3 regions of the Pseudomonas sp. LBUM1669 genome follow, and region 2 is predicted to be linked to each of the others. Evidence: predicted binding sites of a transcription regulator. Region 2 holds the regulator's gene; each other region holds the start of a gene.

Region 1 (4,263 bases), 1.2 Mb from region 2:
GGTCCGGGTTGAGCTTGTCGATGGACGGACGGTCGCCCTGCGGAGTGCGCAGTTTGTCGACGATGGCGTCTTTGACTTTCAAGGCGCCGAAGTGAGTGTTGTCGATGCCCGAGCCGTGACCACTGAACTCGACGGCCAGGGTGCCATCGTTGAGCATGTGATCTTGCCACTCGATGTCGAGTACGCCGTGGTACAGGTCTTCGGCGTCCTTCATCGGGAAACGCTTGAGCACCAGCAGCACCCGGTTCGCCAGACGCGACCACAGGCACAGGCGATAAGCGGTTTCCATGGTGGCCATGCCGCGCACGGCAGAGGTGTGCTCACGTGCTTCTTCAAGGCCAAGCCCGACGGCTTCCTCGATCAGCAGGCCTTCAAGGCCTTTAGGGCAAGTGAGGAAGATTTCGAATTGATCGGACATTGGAATTTCAGAGCCTTTAGCTAAGTGAACCGGCAACGCATTGCCGGCCCGGTTTTCAATCAGGCGCTTTTCTAAAAGAGCGCCCGCGTGGCACGAAGGTGTGCCGTCCCACCTGTGCTGCTCAGATTAGAAGAGCTTAGATGCACAGGCAGATAAAAATGTTGATGCAACAAAATGTCATAAGCCGACCCTTCGTCGAATAGTCCTCCTGCTCAACAGGAGCCATTCTCACTAAAGGATTAAACCTATCATCCTGCGGGGGCCCGATCATACAGGGCTTTGACCAATAAACACGGGACAAACATCGTGTTACTTATGGCCTTAGCATCTTTACGGTTACGTTCTTATGACAAAACGATCATTCCCTCGATGTGACGCATTGGTTAGAACTCCATACAGGTTGACGCCGCAACGACGTCAACACCTTGGCTCGCGACGCCGGCAGCGAGCCCCAACGGCAGGAATTTTTCTGCCAGACCTCAATTGAGGTCGACGCGATAAATACAGTCAACAAGTGAGGGCAACACCCTATGAGAAGACTTAAGCGTGATCCGTTGGAAAGAGCATTTTTGCGCGGATATCAATATGGCGTTGGTGGCAAATCCCGTGAGCTTTGCCCATTTACTCTACCGTCGGTACGCCAAGCCTGGATTAACGGCTGGCGAGAAGGACGCGGCGACAACTGGGACGGTATGACCGGCACTGCGGGAATCCACAGACTCAACGAACTTCACGCCGTCGGCTAACACAGGGCACACACTCCGACACGACAATCTGATTACGTAACGACTTACCACGCACGCCCCATCCGGGCGGCGGGCTTCGGCCCAGGGGCTCCTTCGAGGAGCCCTTTTTTATGCCTGCAAAAACCTTTCGCGAGTGAAATCGATCTTGTGGCGAGGGAGCTTGCTCCCGCTGGGCTGCGAAGCAGCCTCCAAACACTCAACATTGTTTGTCAGGAAAAACACGACTGCTTCGCAGCCGAGCGGGAGCAAGCTCCCTCGCCACAAAAGCCCGCTCGCAGAGGGTTCAGCGCAGGGCGGCGATGGCGTCGACGGACTCGCGAACCAGCGCCGGGCCTTTATAGATGAAGCCGGAATAGAGCTGCACCAGGCTGGCACCCGCAGCGATTTTCTCAGCCGCGTGCTTGCCTTCGGTAATGCCGCCCACAGCGATGATCGGCAAGCGCCCGGCCAGTTCCGCCGCCAGTACCTTCACGGTGTGAGTGCTCTTCTCGCGAACCGGTGCGCCGGACAGACCGCCCGCCTCGTCACCATGTTCCATGCCTTCAACGCCGACGCGGCTCAAGGTGGTGTTGGTGGCGATCACCGCGTCCATCCCGGTTTCGATCAGCGCCTGCGCGACCTGTGCGGTTTCTTCGTCGGTCATGTCCGGCGCGATCTTGATCGCCAGCGGTACATGTTTGCCGTGGCGCAAGGCCAGTTCCGCGCGACGGGTCGCCAGATCAGCCAGCAATTGCTTGAGCGAATCGCCAAATTGCAGGCTGCGCAGGCCCGGGGTGTTCGGCGAGCTGACGTTGACCGTCACGTAGCTGGCGTGGGCGTACACCTTGTCCAGGCAGATCAGGTAATCGTCGACCGCGCGCTCAACCGGCGTATCGAAGTTCTTGCCGATGTTGATGCCCAGCACGCCTTTGTACTTGGCCGCCGCCACGCGAGCTAGAAGGTGATCGACGCCGAGGTTGTTGAACCCCATGCGGTTGATGATCGCCTCGGCTTCCGGAAGGCGGAAAATCCGTGGCTTGGGGTTGCCCGGCTGCGGACGCGGGGTGATGGTGCCGATTTCGACAAAGCCGAAACCCAACTGCGCAAACCCGTCGATGGCCGCGCCGTTCTTGTCCAGACCGGCCGCCAACCCTACCGGGTTCGGAAATTCCAGACCCATGACGTTCACCGGCATTTTCGCCGGCGCCTTGCACAGCAAACCGTTGAGGCCCAAACGCCCGCCCGCGCCGATCAGGTCCAGGGACAAATCGTGGGAGGTTTCCGGGGAAAGTTTGAACAACAGCTGACGGGCCAGGGTGTACATGGGCGGTTTTGACTCGAATGGCGGCGAAATGAGGCGGCGATTATAGCCGGGCATCGGTGTTTCAAGCGAGGCGCGCAACAAAATCAGCGGGCAATGGCATATGCCTTGCACCATCACTGACATCAGCACTCATGCCAACGGCGGGATGAGTCGAAAGACAAAGGCGTCGTCACCTGGCCTTGCCACGGCAAGCAGCCCGGTACGGCGCTTTTTTTTGGAAGGTGTTTAGCCATGAATGAAACCACAGCGGGCCCACTGGCCTGGGTCAATGGCAGCGATGCCCCGGAAAAGACTGAAATCAACCTCGGCTTCATGGCCCTGAGTGACTGCGCCTCGGTAGTAGTCGCGGCCACGCAGGGCTTCGCCCAACCTTATGGCCTGACCCTGAACCTCAACCGCCAGTCGTCCTGGGCCAACCTGCGGGACAAACTGGTCAGCGGCGAACTCGACGCCGCGCACAGCCTGTACGGCCTGATCTACGCCGTGCACCTGGGCATCGGCGGCGTAGCGCCGACCGACATGGCGGTGCTCATGGGCCTGAACCAGAACGGCCAGAGCATCAATCTTTCTCACGGCTTGCAGGCCTTGGGGGTGACCAGTCCTGAAGCACTGGACCGGCACGTGCACCAAAGTCGCCCAAAACTGACCTTCGCCCAGACATTTCCGACAGGCACCCACGCCATGTGGCTGTATTACTGGCTCGCGAGTCAGGGCATTCATCCGTTGCAGGACGTCGACAGCGTGGTGGTGCCACCGCCACAGATGGTCGCGCACCTGCAAGCCGGCCGTATCGACGGCTTCTGCGTCGGTGAACCGTGGTCCGCCAGCGCGGTTCAGCAAAATCTGGGATTCACCCTGGCAACGACCCAGACCATCTGGCCCGATCACCCGGAAAAAGTTCTCGGCTGCACCCGCGCTTTTGTCGAGCAGTACCCCAACACCGCCCGGGCGTTGGTGATGGCGATCCTCGAAGCCAGCCGCTTCATCGAAGACAGCAGCGAAAACCGCCGCAGCACCGCGAAGCTGTTGAGCGCGCCCGAATACCTCGATGCACCGCTCGATTGCATCGAACCGCGCTTGCTCGGCGACTACGCCGATGGCCTCGGCAATCGCTGGCAGGACCCGCATGCGCTGCGTTTCCATGCGGGCGGCGAAGTCAACGTGCCGTACTTGTCCGACGGCATGTGGTTCATGACCCAGTTTCGCCGCTGGGGCTTGTTGCGCGACGATCCGGACTACCTCGGCGTGGCCCGTCAGGTCCAGCAACTAGACTTGTACCGTGAGGCCGCCAGCGCAGTCGGTGTTGCCGCCGAGGGTGAGGACATGCGCAGCAGCCAATTGATCGACGGCAAAATCTGGGACGGCTCCGACCCGACCGGCTATGCCCGCAGTTTCAAGCTGCACGCCATGAGCGACAACTCCCCCCTTCTCGCCAGCCGCTGACAGGAGACTGCGAATATGTTGCGTATCCTGCTGATCAACGACACCGCGAAGAAAGTCGGTCGCCTGAAAGCGGCCCTGACCGAAGCCGGGTTCGAGGTGATCGACGAATCCGGCCTGACCATCGACCTGCCCGCGCGCGTCGAAACGGTGCGTCCGGACGTGATCCTGATCGATACCGAGTCACCGAGCCGCGATGTGATGGAGCAAGTGGTGCTCGTGAGCCGCGACCAACCGCGGCCGATTGTGATGTTTACCGACGAACATGACCCCGATGTGATGCGCCAGGCGATCAAGTCCGGGGTCAGTGCCTACATCGTCGAAGGCATTCACGCACAACGCTTGCAGCCGATTCT
Region 2 (4,263 bases):
TTTCGTCCTGAATTGCCTCCGCCAACGAACGGTGGGCAGTACTCAGTGGGTGGCGGCGGCGGGTTTCCGAGAAGCGTTTGAGCAGGGTTTCTTCGTCGGCGTCCAGGTACAACACATCACACTTGATATGCCGGCTGCGGACTTCTTCGAGCAATTCCGGAAACCGCGAAAGGTGGCTCGGCAGGTTGCGTGCATCGATGGATACCGCGACCAGGGGTTGTGCCAGCTCGGTATGAATAAGTGCGCGCTCGGCCAGTTCCGGCAGCAATCCGGCGGGCAGGTTGTCGATGCAGTAGTAGCCGTTGTCCTCGAGAACATCGAGTGCGGTACTTTTACCTGAGCCGGAACGGCCACTGACAATGATCAAACGCATGATTAGTGACCGTTTTGCTCGTCCAGGACAACCTGATACAAGGCTTCGTTGCTCGGGGCGCTACGCAGTTTTTCGCGTACTTCCTTGCGATCAAGCATGCTGGCGATCTGGCGGAGCAGTTCCAGGTGCGCATCGGTAGCTGCTTCCGGGACCAGCAGAACAAACAGCAGGTCAACCGGGGCGCCGTCGATGGCGTCGAAATCAATGGGTGCGTCGAGGTGCATCAGGGCACTGATGGGCGAGGTGCAACCCTTCAGGCGGCAGTGGGGAATGGCGATGCCGTTGCCAAAACCGGTCGAACCGAGTTTTTCACGCGCAATCAGAGCCTCAAAGACATCTTGCATTTCCAGATCCGGCACTTCCCGGGCGATCAGGTTGGCAATTTGCTCGAGGGCTTTCTTTTTGCTGCCGCCCGGCACGTTCACGAGGGAACGGCCGGGGGTCAGGATGCTTTCAAGTCGGATCATGGGTTGGGAGTGTTAACGACCGGTAGCGCCCTGAAGGAGGCTTTGGGTCTTTTCCTTATGCTTTTTGAGTTGTTTATCCAGCTTGTCGGTCAGTGCGTCGATCGCCGCGTACATATCGGTATGCTCCGCGTTGGCGACCACTTCATTGCCGGGAATATGCAGCGTGGCTTCGATTTTCTGCTTGAGCTTTTCGACCGTCATCGTGACCTGCACGTTGGTGATCTTGTCGAAATGCCTCTCTAATCGTTCGAGTTTTTCGCCGATGTAGGTGCGAAGAGGTTCGGTCACTTCCAGTTGGTGTCCACTGATGTTGACTTGCATACAGCTTCTCCTTCGTTGCCAGTGCATAAAGCGGTAGATCAGATGATCTACCACTGGAACGCTGTGGCGTGGCTCTACATCAACCGCTTGCGTTCGCTCGAAGGCGCGATCCCGAGGGATTCGCGGTACTTGGCGACGGTGCGGCGAGCCACCTGAATGCCTTGTGCCTCCAGTAAACCAGCGATCTTGCTGTCACTCAACGGCTTTTTCTGATTTTCCGCGGCAACCAGTTTTTTGATGATCGCGCGGATCGCTGTGGACGAGCATTCGCCGCCTTCGGAGGTGCTGACATGGCTGGAAAAAAAGTATTTCAGTTCATATATGCCCCGTGGGGTATGCATGAATTTCTGCGTGGTCACTCGTGAAATCGTCGACTCGTGCATGCCCACCGCCTCGGCAATATCATGCAGAACCAGCGGTTTCATCGCTTCGTCGCCGTACTCCAGGAAGCCGCGCTGATGCTCGACAATCTGGGTGGCCACTTTCATCAGGGTTTCGTTGCGGCTTTGCAGGCTTTTGATGAACCAGCGAGCTTCTTGCAACTGATTGCGCATGAAGGTGTTGTCGGCGCTGGTGTCGGCGCGGCGCACAAACCCGGCGTATTGGGCGTTGACCCGCAGCCGTGGCACCGATTCCTGGTTCAGCTCGACCAGCCAGCGCTCGTTGTCCTTGCGCACGATGACGTCAGGGACAACGTATTCGGCTTCACTGGACTCGATCTGCGAGCCCGGACGCGGGTTGAGGCTCTGCACCAGCTCGATGACCTGGCGCAGTTCATCTTCCTTGAGCTTCATGCGGCGCATCAGCTGGCTGTAGTCGCGACTGCCGAGCAGGTCGATGTAGTCGGTGACCAGGCGTTTCGCTTCGGCCAGCCAGGGGGTCTTGGCTGGCAGTTGGCGCAGTTGCAGCAGCAGGCATTCACTCAGGTTGCGGGCGCCAATGCCGGCCGGTTCGAATTGCTGGATGCGGTGCAGGACGGCTTCGATTTCGTCCAGTTCGATGTCCAGTTCCGGATCGAAGGCCTCGAGAATTTCCTCAAGGGTTTCGTCCAGGTAGCCCTGATTGTTGATGCAGTCGATCAGGGTCACGGCGATCAGGCGATCGGTGTCGGACATCGGTGCAAGGTTCAGTTGCCACAACAAATGGCTTTGCAGGCTTTCACCGGCCGATGTGCGGGTGGTGAAATCCCACTCGTCGTCATCGTTGCTCGGCAGGCTGCTGGCGCTGGTCTGGTAGACGTCTTCCCACGCGGTATCGACGGGCAGCTCGTTGGGAATGCGCTCGTTCCAGTCGCCTTCCTCGAGGTTATCCACCGTCGGGGCGGTTTCCTGGTAGGAGGGTTCCGAAATGTCGGCGTTGGGGAGCTGTTCGGCTTTGTCGGCCAAAGGGTCGGCGTTATCGAAGTCGTCGCCTTCTTCCTGGCGTTCGAGCATCGGATTGGACTCCAGGGCCTCCTGGATTTCCTGTTGCAGGTCCAGGGTCGACAATTGGAGCAGGCGGATAGCCTGTTGCAGCTGCGGTGTCATCGTCAGCTGCTGGCCCATTCTCAAGACTAGCGATGGTTTCATGGCAGGGGCTTAACACCTTATTCGCCGGCGCACATGCGCCATCCACTACAGGGCGCCGGAGCGCCAAACATAAGCAAATTATATGCCCGAAACTGCAGCGTTTGCCTAGAGCGCTGTAACAATAAAAAAGTATTGATTTTTTATCGAGACAAGCGCTCGGACAATCAGCCAGACACCTTAGCGCTTAAAGGCGGAATTCATGGCCCAGATACACTTCCTTGACCAGTTCGTTGGCCAGGATGGTGGCGGAGTCACCCTCGGCGATCAACTGGCCATCGTTGACGATGTAGGCGGTTTCGCAGATATCCAGGGTTTCACGGACGTTGTGGTCAGTGATCAGCACGCCAATGCCTTTGGCCTTGAGGTGGTAGATGATCTGTTTGATGTCGCCCACCGAAATCGGGTCCACACCGGCGAATGGTTCGTCGAGGAGGATGAATTTCGGGTTGGTGGCCAGTGCCCGGGCGATTTCCACCCGACGACGCTCACCGCCGGACAGGCTCATGCCGAGGTTGTCGCGGATGTGGCTGATGTGGAATTCCTGCAGCAGGCTTTCCAGCTCCTTGCGACGCTCTGCCTTGTCGAGTTCCTTGCGGGTCTCGAGGATGGCCATGATGTTATCGGCCACCGACAGTTTGCGGAAGATCGACGCTTCTTGCGGAAGATAGCCGATACCGGCCTTTGCACGACCGTGCATCGGCTGGTGGCTGACGTCTAGATCGTCGATCAGTACGCGACCCTGATCGGCCTGTACCAGGCCAACTATCATGTAGAAACAGGTGGTCTTGCCGGCGCCGTTAGGACCCAGCAGGCCGACGATCTGACCGCTGTCAATGGACAGGCTGACGTCACGCACGACTTGGCGGCTCTTGTAGCTCTTGGCCAGATGCTGAGCTTTCAGAGTTGCCATTACGGGGCCTTTTTCTCGTCGGTTTTTGGCTTGGGCTGGATCACCATGTCGATGCGCGGACGCGACTCGGTGACCTTGTTGCCCGTGGCGCGACCGGCGCTCGCCAGCTTTTTCACCGTGTCATAGACGATTTTCTCGCCTTGGGTGACGTTGTTGTCCTTGTCGATGACTTTTGCACGATCGATCAATACGACGCGGTTTTGCGAGGCGTGGTACTGGATGGTCACTCCGTAGCCCTGAACCGGCTTGGTGTCGCCAGCCGTCTGCATCTGCTCAAAGTAGGCAAGGTTGCCCACCGAGGTCACCACATCGATGTCGCCAGCCGGGGTACGGGTGATGGTCACGGTATTGCCGGTGACCTTCATCGAGCCCTGAGTGATGATCACGTCACCTTTATAGGTGGCAATGCCATTCTTGTCGTCCAGTTGGGCGTCGTCGGCCTGAATGCGGATAGGCTGCTCTTGATCGTTCGGCAGAGCCCAGGCGCTCACGCTTCCCAGTGCTGCGCCCAGACTGAGCAAAATAGGGAGAGTTTTAACGAGCCTCATACTGTCCTCTTACGTTCGATAGCAGGTGTATCCTGCTTTCTTTCAAATACGCTTTCATTCCGTTGCCTGTCGATAC
Region 3 (4,263 bases), 1.3 Mb from region 2:
ACCCGGCACGCCTTGAGTTCAGGCAGGCCGGCGAGTAACTCGTCCGTTACCAGATGAAAGCCCCGGGGCCGTGCCCGCAGGGTAATCAGAGTTTGTTGCCACATACAGTTCTCCGCACGTTCGGGGCGCATTCTAGCGCGCTCAGGGAAAAAACAAAGGCCCTAATATTCCTTCAATCATGTAAGCCATTGGCCGCAGAAAAACGCCCGTCGTAAACGCCACTAAACGTGTACGAAAAAACCTATCAGCAGTCCCTTCACTGACAAACGCCAGACAAAAAAATGCCCGGCAAGCCGGGCAAGTTTTTTATGCGCGTATTACAAGTTGTAGCCGCGTTCGTTGTGGAGAGCCAGGTCGATGCCGACAGCTTCTTCTTCTTCGGTGATACGCAGCCCCATGACAGCGTCCAGAACCTTGAGAATGATGTAGGTGACGATCGCGGTGTAGATCACCGTGAAGCCCACGCCTTTGCACTGAATCCAGACTTGAGCGGCGATGTCGGTGACGGTGCCGAAACCACCCAGGGACGGTGCGGCGAACACACCGGTCAGGATCGCACCGAGGATACCGCCGATGCCGTGTACACCGAAGGCGTCCAGGGAATCGTCATAACCGAGTTTGCGTTTCAGGGTGGTCGCGCAGAAGAAGCACACCACGCCCGCCGCCAGGCCGATGACCAGAGCGCCCATCGGGCCCACGGTGCCAGCGGCCGGGGTGATGGCAACCAGACCGGCCACAACACCCGAAGCGATACCCAGTGCACTTGGTTTGCCGTGAGTGATCCACTCGGCGAACATCCAGCCCAGTGCCGCGGCGGCGGTTGCGATCTGGGTCACCAGCATCGCCATACCGGCGGTGCCGTTGGCTGCAGCAGCGGAACCGGCGTTGAAACCGAACCAGCCTACCCACAGCATGGCGGCGCCCATCAAGGTGTAACCGAGGTTGTGCGGGGCCATCGGAGTGGTCGGGAAGCCTTTACGCTTGCCGAGCACGATGCACGCAACCAGACCGGCCACACCGGCGTTGATGTGCACCACGGTGCCGCCCGCGAAGTCGAGCACACCCCAATCCCACATCAGGCCGCCGTTGCCGGACCAGACCATGTGCGCAATCGGTGCATAAACCAGGGTGAACCACACGCCCATAAAGATCAGCATGGCGGAGAACTTCATCCGCTCGGCGAAGGCACCGACGATCAGCGCAGGGGTGATGATGGCGAAGGTCATCTGGAAGGTGATGAACACCGCCTCAGGGAACAGCGCCGCAGGACCGGTCAGGCTCGAAGGCGTGACACCGGCGAGGAATGCCTTGCCCATGCCACCGAAGAACGAGTTGAAGTTGACGACGCCCTGCTCCATGCCGGTGGTGTCGAACGCGATGCTGTAGCCATAAATGACCCACAGAATGCTGATCAGACCGGTAATGGCGAAGCACTGCATCATCACGGAAAGAATGTTTTTGGAGCGAACCATGCCGCCGTAGAACAGGGCGAGGCCGGGAATGGTCATGAACAGCACGAGGGCTGTCGAGGTCATCATCCAGGCGGTATCGCCGGAGTTGAGGACTGGGGCCGCCACTTCGTCTGCCGCCATAGCCAGGCTGGGCATTACGAGGGACAACAGGGCTCCTAGCCCTGCGAATTTACGCAGAGTCATATTGTTTTCTCCTGGGGCGTTGGGTTTGTGGCGGCGTTTAAATCGCGTCGGTATCGGTTTCGCCGGTACGGATGCGAATCGCCTGTTCCAGATTGACCACGAAGATCTTGCCGTCACCGATCTTGCCGGTGTTGGCGGCCTTGGTTATCGCCTCGATAACCCGGTCCAGATCCTTGTCGTCAATGGCGACATCGATCTTCACCTTGGGCAGGAAATCGACCACGTATTCCGCGCCGCGATACAGCTCGGTGTGACCCTTCTGCCGACCGAAGCCTTTGACTTCAGTAACGGTAATGCCCTGCACGCCGATCTCGGACAGCGATTCGCGCACGTCGTCCAGTTTGAACGGCTTGATGATGGCAGTGACTAGCTTCATGAAAACTCTCTCCCGAATTGGTGGACTTGCCCCAGGAAAACAAACCCGGCTCAAGTCTAAGCGCAGTGCCTGGCTTTGTAACGCATCGTCGGCCTTACCTGCCCGTCCGACGCCAGCTAACCGCTCCTCACGAAACAACTCCCCGTTCCGCTTGGCGCACTGCATTCGTCACAGCGACTGCATCAGTGCATGGGTTACTACTGACTAAGCAGAAAGCTTGCCATCTCGCCAAAACCCACTGAATTCAACCCCTTGACCGCTGCCGACAGCCGCTTCCCTCAATCGGCCCGACGGATACGCACAACAACAGTGCGCGGCCGTCCGTCCCCATGCGCGAAAAGCGTGCATCCCTGCTGTCGGAATTGACTATAGACACTGCGTGATACACTGCCCGCCATTGTTGACAGGACATTTCCCATGCTCGCACCCAAAGACTTCCTCGACGCCCTGACCGGCACCGCTTCGCGCCTCTTCAGCGGCGAAACCCCGTTGCCGAAAAGCGAAATTGAAAGCCAGTTCAAGGCGCTGCTGCAGAGCGGCTTCAGCAAGCTTGATCTGGTGAGTCGTGAAGAGTTTGATAGTCAGATGGTTGTGCTCGCACGGACTCGGGCACGGCTGGAGAGTCTTGAGGCGAAAGTTGCGGAGCTGGAAGCGAAGCTCAATCCGCCTGCCGAGTAACACCGCACATCCCCGATGAAATGCGATCCCCTGTGGGAGCGGGCTTGCTCGCGAATAAGGTCACCTCGGTCCTCCAGCCATCCCACACTGGATAGACCACCCTTGTAGGACCTGCCGAAGGCCGCAATCTCCTGATCTGTCGCCCCGCCACCATCTCGGCAACGTCCTACAAAGATCACCACCGCCGTCCGATAGCGCCGCGAAGCCCAGGTTCCTAAGCTCATCCCCAGCTGAATATTTCAGCACTGGGTTTGGCGACCTGGATAGCATCTAAACGCATCGCGACCACGTTCGAATCAGGGAATTATTCCCATCTCGAATTATGGCGGCTGTGCGTGGGAGACCTTCGGGTCTGCCGGTTTCCGGATGCACCGGTTCGCCAACCCGCGCATAGCTGCCACCCTTTTCGTTTGGCGACGATCAGAGGCAGTTTCCTTAATTCGCATCCGGGAGCTGCACCATGAATGAAAACTATCTAATCCCCCACGTCTTCACCCGCCACAAACTCCACCTTCACGCGCTTTTGATCGAAAACCAGCCTTGGTTCAGCGCCCGAGACCTCGGCCGTCTGCTTCGCCTATTCCTCGACGAACGCGCCGTCCGAAAACTCGATCCCGATCAACATCAATCCGCGCGAGTCGTTATCCACGGCACCCTCGATAACACCCTGCTAATCAGCGAATCCGGCGTCTACGCCCTGCTCGTCTACCACTACTGCCCCGAATACCGAGGCCTGCGTGAGTGGCTGACCCACGACGTAGTGCCAGCGCTCAGAGATGCCCAACAACCGACGTCAAGCGAACGCCCGGTCCTGAGTCTGTTGAACTGGCCGGAGATGTCATTGAGTTTGCTGCACTGGAATAATCAGCCATGGATTCGGTTGCAGGATGTTCCGCAACTGTTGCCGAGCGGAGAGCAGACGCAGCGCCCGGTCAACGTGCCATGGTGGAAAAAAGCTTCGCGAGCGCTGCATTCGCTTTAAGCGCTCATCCACGCTCGATTTCGGCGCTGCGATGATCGTAGCTCGATTGCAGATTCAACCAGAATTCGGGCGTGGTATTCAAAAGCATGGATAGCTTCTTCGCCAGACCAACACTGACATCCCTCTGCCGTCTCAGAACGTCGCTCACTTCGGCCTCAGGCTCGCTCAGCGAACGAGCCAAAGCCGCTGTTGTAATGCCAAGTGGTGTCAAAAACTCCTCGCTGAGAATTTCACCAGGATGAATCGGCCGCATTCCAATCCGGTGCATTTACGTCTCCTATGGTTGCGTTTAGCCGTGATCATAAGCAGCAACCTTCATCTGGCAAGACCCTCCGAGCGCTTTCACTGGCGTCCTTCACCTATCTAGGCACGGTCCTACAAAAAGCAGCTCCATGGCCTGATTTATCGGTGCACACCGCTCCTTTAACCTTTTCTTTCTGATTTTCGAAAGACACCAACAATGAGAAGAAAAGGAAAAGGCACGGACCTCCGTAACCAAACCATTAAATCGGATGTAAGGAAGCTCACCTACAAAGCGTTTATTAAAAAAATCGCGCCTCGTGCTTCAAACA

The links. The regulator sigma-54, encoded in region 2, starts transcription at its own class of promoters, with help from an activator protein. The targets are predictions, from matches to a motif close to ANTGGCATNNANNTTGCTNT.
Region 1: a site for sigma-54 is predicted at 2,560-2,579, ahead of ACA051_RS10465 (CmpA/NrtA family ABC transporter substrate-binding protein). Genes of this name have one in related genera too.
Region 3: a site for sigma-54 is predicted at 2,237-2,256, ahead of glnK (P-II family nitrogen regulator). Genes of this name have one in related genera too.

Annotation. Positions count from the first base shown of each region.
Region 1 covers NZ_CP166784.1:2,246,925-2,251,187, reverse strand. The annotation lists gene rlmKL (bifunctional 23S rRNA (guanine(2069)-N(7))-methyltransferase RlmK/23S rRNA (guanine(2445)-N(2))-methyltransferase RlmL) at 1-418, opposite strand, end outside; gene rmf (ribosome modulation factor) at 949-1,164, shown strand; gene ACA051_RS10470 (quinone-dependent dihydroorotate dehydrogenase) at 1,448-2,467, opposite strand; gene ACA051_RS10465 (CmpA/NrtA family ABC transporter substrate-binding protein) at 2,699-3,910, shown strand; gene ACA051_RS10460 (ANTAR domain-containing response regulator) at 3,926-4,263, shown strand, end outside.
Region 2 covers NZ_CP166784.1:1,009,958-1,014,220, forward strand. The annotation lists gene rapZ (RNase adapter RapZ) at 1-373, opposite strand, end outside; gene ptsN (PTS IIA-like nitrogen regulatory protein PtsN) at 376-840, opposite strand; gene hpf (ribosome hibernation-promoting factor, HPF/YfiA family) at 853-1,161, opposite strand; gene ACA051_RS04460 (RNA polymerase factor sigma-54) at 1,236-2,729, opposite strand; gene lptB (LPS export ABC transporter ATP-binding protein) at 2,914-3,639, opposite strand; gene lptA (lipopolysaccharide transport periplasmic protein LptA) at 3,639-4,187, opposite strand; gene lptC (LPS export ABC transporter periplasmic protein LptC) at 4,174-4,263, opposite strand, start outside.
Region 3 covers NZ_CP166784.1:6,157,633-6,161,895, forward strand. The annotation lists gene ACA051_RS28700 (secondary thiamine-phosphate synthase enzyme YjbQ) at 1-104, opposite strand, end outside; gene ACA051_RS28705 (ammonium transporter) at 318-1,655, opposite strand; gene glnK (P-II family nitrogen regulator) at 1,693-2,031, opposite strand; gene ACA051_RS28715 (accessory factor UbiK family protein) at 2,449-2,709, shown strand; gene ACA051_RS28720 (BRO-N domain-containing protein) at 3,170-3,691, shown strand; gene ACA051_RS28725 (HigA family addiction module antitoxin) at 3,696-3,959, opposite strand; gene ACA051_RS28730 (hypothetical protein) at 4,152-4,263, shown strand, end outside.